2 regions of the Streptomyces sp. NPDC018263 genome follow, and region 2 is predicted to be linked to the other one. Evidence: riboswitches for the same ligand, from Rfam matches in the RefSeq annotation. Region 2 holds a riboswitch; the other holds the start of a gene.
The links. A riboswitch is a leader RNA that binds a small molecule or an ion and turns the genes downstream of it on or off. The one in region 2 is predicted to bind cobalamin.
Positions count from the first base shown of each region.

Region 1: linked by a shared signal. The riboswitch ahead of ACZ3HQ_RS01970 (ribonucleoside-diphosphate reductase subunit alpha) and the one ahead of metE (5-methyltetrahydropteroyltriglutamate--homocysteine S-methyltransferase) in region 2 are both predicted to bind cobalamin.

Region 1 is NZ_JBVHFA010000001.1:431,011-436,295, reverse strand. Features, by position in the region: gene ACZ3HQ_RS01970 (ribonucleoside-diphosphate reductase subunit alpha) at 1-2,333, opposite strand, end outside; cobalamin riboswitch at 2,460-2,585, opposite strand; gene ACZ3HQ_RS01965 (GNAT family N-acetyltransferase) at 2,649-3,155, opposite strand; gene mctP (monocarboxylate uptake permease MctP) at 3,237-4,847, opposite strand; gene ACZ3HQ_RS01955 (DUF3311 domain-containing protein) at 4,844-5,107, opposite strand; gene ACZ3HQ_RS01950 (GntR family transcriptional regulator) at 5,241-5,285, opposite strand, start outside.
Region 2 is NZ_JBVHFA010000002.1:763,954-769,238, forward strand. Features, by position in the region: gene ACZ3HQ_RS08350 (ASCH domain-containing protein) at 1-337, shown strand, start outside; gene ACZ3HQ_RS08355 (histidine phosphatase family protein) at 297-878, opposite strand; gene metE (5-methyltetrahydropteroyltriglutamate--homocysteine S-methyltransferase) at 950-3,262, opposite strand; cobalamin riboswitch at 3,427-3,644, opposite strand; gene ACZ3HQ_RS08365 (amidohydrolase) at 3,715-5,043, opposite strand; gene ACZ3HQ_RS08370 (thiazolylpeptide-type bacteriocin) at 5,229-5,285, shown strand, end outside.

The DNA.
Region 1 (5,285 bases), on a different contig from region 2:
GCGTCGGGGTCGGCCGCCTGCTGGACGGGGATGGTCTTGGTCTCCTGGGCGCGGCCCGCGGCACGGGCGATCCGGGTCGCCGGGCGCGAACGCAGGTAGTACGTGGTCTTCAGACCCGACTTCCAGGCGTAGGAGTACATCGAGGAGAGCTTGCCGATGGTCGGCGTCTCCAGGAACAGGTTCAGCGACTGCGCCTGGTCGAGGAACGGGGTACGGGCCGCGGCCATGTCGATCAGGCCACGCTGCGGGATCTCCCACGCCGTGCGGTACAGCTTGCGCACGTCCTCGGGAATCCAGGCGAAGCCCTGCACCGAGCCGTTGGCCTCGCGCAGCTCCTCACGGGTGCGGGCGTCCCACACGCCGAGGTTCTTCAGCTCCTGCACCAGGTACGCGTTGACCTGGAGGAACTCGCCCGACAGCGTCTCGCGCTTGAACAGGTTGGACACCTGCGGCTCGATGCACTCGTACACGCCCGCGATGGAGGCGATGGTGGCCGTCGGCGCGATGGCCAGCAGCAGCGAGTTGCGCATGCCGACCTCGGCGATCCGGGCGCGCAGCGCGGCCCAGCGCTCCGGCCAGGTCAGCTCGACACCGTAGTGGTCGGGGTGCAGCACGCCCCGGGCGGTACGGGTCTGCTCCCAGGCGGGGAGCGGGCCGTTGCGCTCGGCGAGGTCGGCGGACGCCTCGTAGGAGGCCAGCATGATGCGCTCGGCGATCCTCGTGGAGAGCGCCTTCGCCTCGGGGGAGTCGAAGGGGATGCGCAGCTTGAAGAAGACGTCCTGGAGGCCCATCGCGCCCAGGCCCACCGGGCGCCACTTGGCGTTGGAGCGGCCCGCCTGCTCGGTCGGGTAGAAGTTGATGTCCACGACCCGGTCGAGGAAGGTCACGGCGGTGCGGACGGTCTCGTCCAGCCGCTCCCAGTCGATGTCGCCGTCGGCCACGAAGGCGCCCAGGTTCACCGAGCCGAGGTTGCAGACCGCGGTCTCGCCGTCGTCGGTGACCTCAAGGATCTCCGTGCACAGGTTGGAGGAGTGGACCACGTTGCCCGGCAGCGCCGTCTGGTTGGCGGTGCGGTTGGCGGCGTCCTTGAAGGTCATCCAGCCGTTGCCGGTCTGCGCGAGGGTGCGCATCATGCGGCCGTACAGCTCGCGGGCCGGCATGGTCTTCTTCGCCAGGCCCGCCTCCTCGGCCTTGCGGTAGGCCGCGTCGAACTCCGGGCCCCACAGGTCGACCAGGTCGGGCACGTCCGCCGGGGAGAAGAGCGACCAGGGCTCGTCGGCGTTGACCCGGCGCATGAACTCGTCCGGAATCCAGTGCGCGAGGTTCAGGTTGTGCGTACGGCGCGCGTCCTCACCGGTGTTGTCGCGCAGCTCCAGGAACTCCTCGATGTCGGAGTGCCAGGTCTCCAGGTACACCGCCGCCGCGCCCTTGCGCCGCCCGCCCTGGTTCACCGCGGCCACCGAGGCGTCCAGCGTCTTCAGGAACGGCACGATGCCGTTGGAGTGGCCGTTGGTGCCCCGGATCAGCGAACCCCGGCTGCGGATGCGGGAGTACGACAGGCCGATGCCGCCGGCGTGCTTGGAGAGGCGGGCGACCTGGTGGTAGCGGTCGTAGATCGAGTCCAGCTCGTCCAGCGGGGAGTCCAGCAGGTAGCAGGACGACATCTGGGGGTGCCGCGTACCGGAGTTGAACAGGGTGGGGGAGGACGGCAGGTAGTCCAGGCGGCTCATCAGGCCGTACAGGGCGGCGACCTCGTCCACGGCGGGGGCGCTGTCGTTCTCCGCCAGGCCGCTCGCCACGCGCAGCATGAAGTGCTGGGGGGTCTCGATCACCTTGCGGGTGAGGGGGTGGCGCAGCAGGTAGCGGCTGTACAGGGTGCGCAGGCCGAAGTAGCCGAACCGGTCGTCGGCGCCGGTGTCGATCAGGGCGTCGAGACGGGCGGCGTGCAGCGTCACGAAGTCGGCGGTGCGGTCGGCGACCAGGCCCTCGCGGTGGCCCACGGTCACCGACTCGGTGAAGCGGGTCACGCCCTGCGAGGCGGCCTCGGCGCGGATGGAGAGCGTGAGGAGCCGGGCGGCCAGCCGGGAGTAGGCGGGGTCCTCCGAGATCAGACCGGCGGCGGCCTCGGTGGCCAGCTCGCGCAGCTCCGCCTCGTCGGCGCGCGCCGACCGGCCGCGCAGCGCGGCGGCCGCGACCCGGCCGGGGTCCGCGTCGGGGAGGTCGGCGGTCAGCTCGGTCAGGGTCCGCAGCAGCGCGGCGCCGGGGCCGTCGTTCTCCACAGGGGCCTCGGTCGCCGGGGTGGCTGAAGCCGGATCGGCAGGCGCGATGGTCACGTGGGGCTCTCCCTCGCTGGGCACGGGGGCCAGGCGGAGGGTATGAGGGGGCACGAGCGCACACGGCGTCGCGTCCACCGGCCCACTCCACGAGGCCCGGACGTCTTCGGGCACCCGGACCGGACGGCCGGGCGCGCGCTGTCGGCAGGTCCTCGGACTGACGCTGGCATGCACGAAGCACGCGAGTACACCGTTGCGGGACAGTTCCGGATTCGCACCGGATTCCCCTGCGACGACAGCGAGCACGAGCATACATCTAGTGCCGCCCTGTCACGTCACCCCCAGATGTTGTGTCTGTTGTGTGTCGCGGTGGCTTCAGAGGGTCAACTCGTAGGTGAGCAGGCCGAGGTCCAGGACGCCCGGCAGCGGGTTCCAGTCGCGGGCCGGGGTGCGGTGGAAACCGAGGCGTTCGTAGAGGCGGTGGGCGGCGTGCATCGCGGGCTGGGTGGACAGGACGAGGCTGTGGCAGCCCGCCAGGGTCCGTGCCCGGTCCGCACAGCTCCGTACGAGGGCCTCCCCGGCTCCCTGCCCCCGGCCGGCCCGCGCGACCGCGAGCATCCGGATCTCGGCCTCGCCGGGTTCCGCGATGTCGGCCAGGGGGCCGCCGGCGGGGACGAAGGTGACCCCGCCCAGCAGGACACTTCCGCGCACGGCGACCAGCACCTCCGCCCGCGCCGCCCGCCGGGCCACGTCCCGCAGCTCGCCCAGGTACGCGTCGCTCTCGCCGAAGTCCAGCAGGCCGTCCCCGAGATACGCCTGCGCGGTGATCTCACCCAGGGCGGTGTACTCGGCCCGGTAGGCGGGTCTGATGACGAGGTCCATGCCCGGCAGTGTGGACGACAACGCGACGGGCCGCCGTCGCTTTTCGCGTGACGGCGGCCCGTGGCCGGAGGGCGGGGACTGCTAGTGGCTGGTGCCCGCCGTCGCCGGGGGGAGTTCGACCTCCACGCCGGGGTCGCCCGCGTCGGCGGTGTAGTCGGCGGGGGAGGTCTCGTCGATGCCGTCGGGGGCCTTCAGAGCCCTGAGGGCGAAGGTGAGGATCACGGTGACGACGACGTTCAGGACGAAGGCCGTCAGGCCGATGTAGCCGATCTCACCGATGCCGGGGATCTCCTTGGCGGAGCCGCCGAAGTGCTTCTGGGTGGGGGAGGCGACCCCGTAGGCGGCGAGGGTGCCGTAGAGCATGCCGACCGCCCAGCCGGCCAGCAGGGCCCAGCGGTGGAACCAGCGGGTGAACAGGCCGCCGACCAGGGCCGGGAAGGTCTGGAGAATCCAGATGCCGCCCAGGAGCTGGAAGTTGATGGCCACGGTCTTGTCCATGGTGAGGACGAAGACCAGCGCGCCCACCTTCACCAGCAGCGAGACCAGCTTGGAGACCTTGGTCTCCTGCTCGGGCGTCGCGTCGGGCTTGATGAAGTCCTTGTAGATGTTGCGGGTGAACAGGTTCGCGGCCGCGATCGACATGATGGCCGCCGGGACGAGGGCGCCGATCCCGATCGCCGCGAAGGCCACGCCCGCGAACCAGTCCGGGAACATGTCCTCGAACAACTGCGGGATGGCGAGCTGCCCGTTGGTGACCTTCACCCCGGCCGCGATCGCCATGAAGCCCAGCAGGGCCAGCAGGCCGAGCATCAGGGAGTACAGCGGCAGGATCGTGGTGTTGCGCCGGATGACCTCGCGGCTCTTGGAGGAGAGCGTCGCGGTGATCGAGTGCGGGTACATGAAGAGGGCGAGCGCCGATCCCAGCGCCAGCGTGGCGTACGTCCACTGCCCGGCCGGGGCCGGGACGAGTCCGCCCGCGCCGGCGGCCGTGTACTTCTCGCCCGCCTTGGCGAAGATCTCGTCGAAGCCGCCCAGCTTGATCGGGATGTAGATGATCGCCACCGCGATGACGATGTAGATCAGCGTGTCCTTCACGAACGCGATCATCGCCGGGGCGCGCAGGCCGGAGGAGTACGTGTACGCCGCCAGCACGCCGAACGCGATCAGCAGCGGCAGGTCCTTCACGAACCAGTTGGTGTCCTCACCGCCGCCCACGCCCATCACGTCCAGCACCGCCTGGATGCCGACCAGTTGGAGCGCGATGTACGGCATGGTCGCCAGGATGCCGGTGACTGCCACCGCCAGCGAGAGCCCCTTGGACCCGAACCGTCCGCGCACGAAGTCGGAGGTGGTGACGTACCCGTGCCGGTGCGAGACCGACCACAGCCGGGGCAGGAAGGTGAAGATCAGCGGGTACACCAGGATCGTGTACGGCACCGCGAAGAACCCGGCCGCGCCGGCCGCGTAGATCGCCGCCGGCACCGCGACGAAGGTGTACGCCGTGTACAGGTCGCCGCCGAGCAGGAACCAGGTGATCCAGGTGCCGAACGACCGGCCGCCCAGGCCCCATTCGTCCAGCGAGTGCTCGTTCTCGGCCTTGCGCCAGCGCGAGGCGAGGAAGCCCAGGACCGTGACCGCGAGGAAGAAGAAGACGAAGACGCCGAGCGCCACGCCGTTGACGCCGTCCTTCACTGGGAGACACCCCCGCTCCGGGTCTTGCGGGAGCGCTGGTCGCGCTGCCAGAGCTGGTACGCGGTCATGGTGAGCGAGGTGGAGACCAGCACCCACAGCATCTGGTACCAGTAGAAGAACGGGATGCCGATGAACGTCGGGTCCACCTTGGAGAACGACCCCACCCACAGCATCGCCACGAACGGCGCCACGAGGCACAGCCCGATGACCACCCGGACCGGTGTCACCACCGGTTGCCTCACTTCAGAATCTTCGGGCATGCCTCGGCTCCGTCCCCTCGTTGATCACTGCGTAATGCGCACGCAATCTAGGTGACGGCACGGCGGAGCGGAAGCCCTCGTCCGGGTATCGATATGGCTATGTGAGCTGGTGAGGCGGTGGAAGCGGAACCGCTCAGTCCTGCGGACGCCTCAGGCGGGCCACGAACTTGTACCGGTC
Region 2 (5,285 bases):
GGCTGGTCCCTCGATCATCCGGTTCCACCCCCGCTACCTCGAAGACGTCCGCTCCGGCGCCAAGACCAGGACCACCCGCTTCCGGGACCCGGCCCAACTCGGCCCCGCACGGCTGGTGTTCGAAAGCGACCCCGAAGTCGTCCTGCCGGCGGAGGTGACCGGTATCAGGCACTGCCCGGCCGGCGACCTCACCGACCAGGACGCCCGAGCCGAGGGACTGACGACCGCGGCCGAACTCCGGAAAGCCCTCGCGAGCCACTACCCGGAGCTGGCGGGAACCGACGAGGTCGACGTCATCACCTTCCAGGTCGACGACAGGACAGGCTCTCACCCGTGAGCGGGCGTCCCAGTCGTAGGTTCCAGCGGCCGGATCGTCCCGACAGCTCCGTTGCGGTGAGCGGGGGCGCGTCCAGGCGCCAGAACGTCTCGGCGGGCAGGTTCAGGGCGTGTACCACGGCCGCGCGGATCACCTCGGGCTCCGCGACGGCGGTTGTGCGGCCCTCGGGGAGTGAGGCCAGCCAGTGGCCGACTCGTGTGCACACCTGGTGGACCGACTCGCCGTCGGGTGCCGGGTGGTCGGGGTCGGTCAGCCAGCGGGTCAGCGCTTCCCGTTCCGTCGTGGAGACCTCGGCCAGTGTGCGTCCGCGCCATTGTCCGGCGTCCAGCGGGGCGAGTTCGGCCGCCGTCACGCCCCGCAGTCCCAGCGCCTCGGCCGTGGCCCGGCACCGTGCGCCGGGTGACAGCACCACGTGTGCCGCCTTCGGGAGTGCCCCGTTCGCTGCGGGCGCCTCGTCGATGGAGGAGGAGCCGTCGTAGAAGCGGGCTTCTCGCAGGGCGGGGCCGATGGCGGGGGAGATGAGCAGCAGGCGACTGGTCATCCGGGGAACCTCCTGATCACATGGGTTCGTCCCGGCCCCGCAGCGGGGGCCGGGACGAACGGGCAGTCGGGCTAGCGCAGTTCACCCCGCACGGTACGGGCCGCCGCCACCAGGTTCTCCAGTGACGCCCGGGTCTCCGGCCAGGCGCGGGTCTTCAGGCCGCAGTCCGGGTTGACCCACAGCCGCTCGGCGGGGATCGCCTTGAGCCCGGTACGCAGCAGCTCGGCCGCCTCCTCGGCGCTCGGCACGCGCGGGGAGTGGATGTCGTACACGCCCGGACCCGCCTCGCGGGGGTAGCCGTGCGCGGCGAGTTCGCGGGCCACCTGCATGTGGGAGCGGGCGGCCTCCAGGCTGATGACGTCGGCGTCGAGGTCGTCGATGGCCTGGACGATGTCACCGAACTCGGCGTAGCACATGTGGGTGTGGACCTGGGTCTCCGGCCGGACGCCCGCCGTGCTGAGCCGGAACGCCTGCGTGGCCCAGGCCAGGTAGGCGGGCCGGTCGGCGGCGCGCAGCGGGAGCGTCTCGCGCAGCGCGGGCTCGTCCACCTGGATCACCGAAGTACCCTCCGCCTCAAGGTCGTTCACCTCGTCGCGCAGGGCGAGCGCGACCTGCCGGGCGGTGTCGCCGAGCGGCTGGTCGTCGCGGATGAAGGACCAGGCGAGCATGGTCACCGGCCCGGTCAGCATGCCCTTGACCGGCCGGTCGGAGAGGGACTGGGCGTACGTCGTCCAGCGGACCGTCATCGGCTCGGGGCGGGAGATGTCGCCGGCCAGGATCGGCGGGCGGACGTAGCGGGTGCCGTAGGACTGGACCCAGCCGTGCTGGGTGGCGAGGTAGCCGGTGAGCTGCTCGGCGAAGTACTGCACCATGTCGTTGCGTTCGGCCTCGCCGTGTACCAGGACGTCCAGGCCGGTCTTCTCCTGGAAGGAGATCACCTCCTGGATCTCCGTCTTGATGCGCTGCTCGTACCCGGCCGTGTCGATCCGGCCCGCGCGCAGGTCGGCGCGGGCGGTGCGCAGCTCGCCGGTCTGCGGGAACGAGCCGATCGTGGTCGTCGGCAGCAGCGGCAGGCGGAGATGGGCGCGCTGGGCGGCGGTCCGCTCGGGGTACGCCTGCGCGCGGCGGGCGTCGGCTTCCGTGACGGCTTCCGCCCGCGCCCGCACGGCCGGGTCACGGGTGATGGGGGACCCGGCGCGGGACGCCAGGTCGGCCCGGTTCGCGGCGAGTTCGGCGGCGATCGCGTCCGTGCCGTGCGCCAGGCCCTTGGCCAGAGTGACGATCTCGGCGGTCTTCTGCCGGGCGAAGGCCAGCCAGCGCAGGATCTGCGGCTCGATGCCCCGCTCGGGGGCGGTGTCCAGCGGCACGTGCAGCAGGGAGCAGGAGGCGGCCACGTCGACCCGGTCGGCCAGCCCGAGCAGCGTGCCCAGGGTGGCGAGGGACTTCGACAGGTCGTTGACCCAGATGTTCCGGCCGTTGACCACACCGGCCACCAGCCGCTTGCCGGGCAGCCCGCCGACGGCGGCGAGCGCGTCCAGGTCGGCGGCCGCGGCCTCGGTGAAGTCCAGCGCCAGCCCCTCCACCGGGGCCTTCGCCAGCACCGGCAGGGCCTCGCCAAGACGGTCGAAGTAGGAGGCGACCAGCAACTTCGGCCGATCGGGGAGCGCGCCCAGATCACGGTAGGCCCGCTCGGCCGCGTTCAGCTCGGCCAGGGTGCGGTCCTGCACCAGCGCGGGCTCGTCGAGCTGGACCCACTCCGCCCCGGCCGCGCGCAGATCCGCCAGCACCTCGGCGTACACCGGGAGCAGCCGGTCCAGCAGGGTCAGCGGGTCGAAGTCGGCGGGGACACCGGGCGCGGGCTTGGCCAGCAGCAGGTAGGTGACCGGGCCGACCAGCACCGGCCGGGCGGTGAGGCCCAGAGCCAGGGCCTCCTTCAGTTCCGTGACCTGCTGGGCGGAGTCGGCGGAGAACACCGTGTCCGGGCCCAGCTCGGGCACCAGATAGTGGTAGTTGGTGTCGAACCACTTGGTCATCTCCAGCGGCGCGATGTCCTGCGTACCGCGCGCCATGGCGAAGTAGCCGTCCAGCGCGTCGGTCTCGACGGCCGCCCGGTGCCGCTCGGGGATCGCGCCGACCATCACGGTGGTGTCCAGCACATGGTCGTAGTACGAGAAGTCGCCGGTGGGGACCTCGTCGATACCGGCCTCGGTGAGCGCCTGCCAGGTGGTGCGGCGGAGGTCCGCCGCGGTGGCCCGGAGGGCGTCGGCGGTGACGCGGCCCTTCCAGTAGCCCTCGATCGCCTTCTTCAGCTCCCGGTCCTGGCCCTGACGCGGGTAGCCGTACACGGTGGACCGTGCTGCCGCGGCTGCGGACTTCGGTGTCACGGAGATCTCCTTCACGAGATGAATCCCTGAGGTCCCGGCGACGGGACGAGCACGTGAAGGGGTGACGGCCAGCCGGGCCCGGCCCGCGCGCCGCGGCGCGGTGGTCCGTCTGGTTGCGTACGCCGACCCGCCCTCGAGGTCACCGGAACTCCGTACGCGAGCGGGTCGCGCACGGGCAGTTGGCAGGTCTTCGGACTCGCGGGCGCGTCCTCCCAGGAGGACACCTACTGACCGTCGCTTCCCAGCTCCGTACGTCGGACCCAGTGCGTATGACGGCGGTCGTTCCCGCTCACCGCTGCGGGGCAGTCCCGGATTCCCACCGGGTTCCCTCTTGCGACACCCCGCCTGGCGGACGGGGCGAACCAGCTACGGGGACCAGCCTACGGGCCGTGACCGCGCGCCGCCGGTGCCGTCCGGCATCCGGATGGTGATCCGGGCCACGCGGGCCGGACTCACCTCCCCGCCGGGTCCAGTTGGGCCAGCGCGGCCGTGACCAGGGCGGCCGTGCCGGTGCCCAGGGTGAGGCGGACGCTCGGGAGATAGCGCGGGGAGTGGTTATGGGGGAGGCCGCGGAACTTCTCGGCGGGCCCGGTGCCGGGCGCCGCCGCCCACTGGGTGGGGCCGACCGAGCCGAGCATCCAGTAGGCGCCCCGGATGCCGGGCCGGCCGTGCAGATGGCCGCCCGCGCCGGTGAGCAGCGGGAAGTCCTCCGTCGCCGACGACGCGGGCCAGCCGGTGACGCGGGCGGCGCCGAAGGCGGCCTGGTGGGCGGCGCGCACGGCCGCCGTGACACCAGGGTCGGGGCGGGTGACGCCGGAGCGGGCCAGCTCGCGCACGGTCACCCGGGGTGCCGGCGCGGCCGAGGCGGCCTCCGCGCGCACCACCCGCTCCACCGCCGCCGTGCCGCGGACCAGCGCCGCCTCCGACAGGGCGCGGACGGTGACCCGCAGCTCGGCGCGGGTGGCTATGACGTTCCCGGTGCGCCCGGCGTCCCCGGCGCGCAGCGAGGACGCGGTGACCAGCAGCCGCTCCGCCGGGTCCGTCTCCCGGGCGGCGACGGCCGGGAGCCGGGTCACCGTCCCGGCCGCCGCCAGCAGCGGATCGGCCGTCAGATGCGGGGTGGCCGCGTGTCCGCCGTCCCCCTCGAAGACCACCTCCATGGTCACGCTGCCCGCCATCAGCGGCCCGTCGGCGTGCGCCACCATCCCGGCCGGGAAGGCGGCGGTGTGCTGGGCGAGGACCACGTCGGGGGCGGTGATCCGGTCGTACAGGCCGTCCTCCAGCATGGCGCGGGCACCGCTCAGCGTCTCCTCGGCGGGCTGCCCGACCACCAGCAGCGTGCCGCGCCAGCGGTCCCGGTGCTCCGCGAGCCAGCGGGCCGCGGCCGCCGCGCAGGCCAGGTGGGCGTCGTGCCCGCAGGCGTGCATCACCGGCACCGGCCGCCCGTCCGGGCCGGGCGCGGTCGCGGTGCTGGCGTACGGTACGCCGGTCTCCTCGGCCACCGGCAGCGCGTCCAGCTCGGCGCGCAGCAGCACGGCCGGGCCGTCGCCGTTGGCCAGTTCGGCGGCGACGCCGTGCCCGCCGACCCCGCGCAGCACGCGGAAGCCGTCGCCCGCGAGCCGCTCCGCGAACCGGGCGGCGGTGCGCTCCTCCGCCCCGGACAGCTCAGGGTGCCGGTGCAGGTCGAGGTACAGCTCGGCGGTGGACGGCAGCAGGGCGTCCAGACCGGGCGGCACACCACCGCACGCGGTCACGGAGGGACGGGACTGGTCGCTGCTCACGGCGGGGGGCTCCAGGGGGTCGTCGTACGGGTGTCAGCGAAGTGACAGCCATCGGTCAGGGAGTTGATGTCGGACGCGCGTAGAAAGGGAGGTGTCGGGGGGCACGCTCCTCCGGCTGGTTCAGCGCACCACCGGACGGGGCCGTCCCGGCCGGCCGCAGGTCACCTGACCCGGAAGGAGCCACCATGGCTGACAACACCCTCGCCTCCCTCGCCCAGGAGATCCTGGACCTGGAGTCGGAG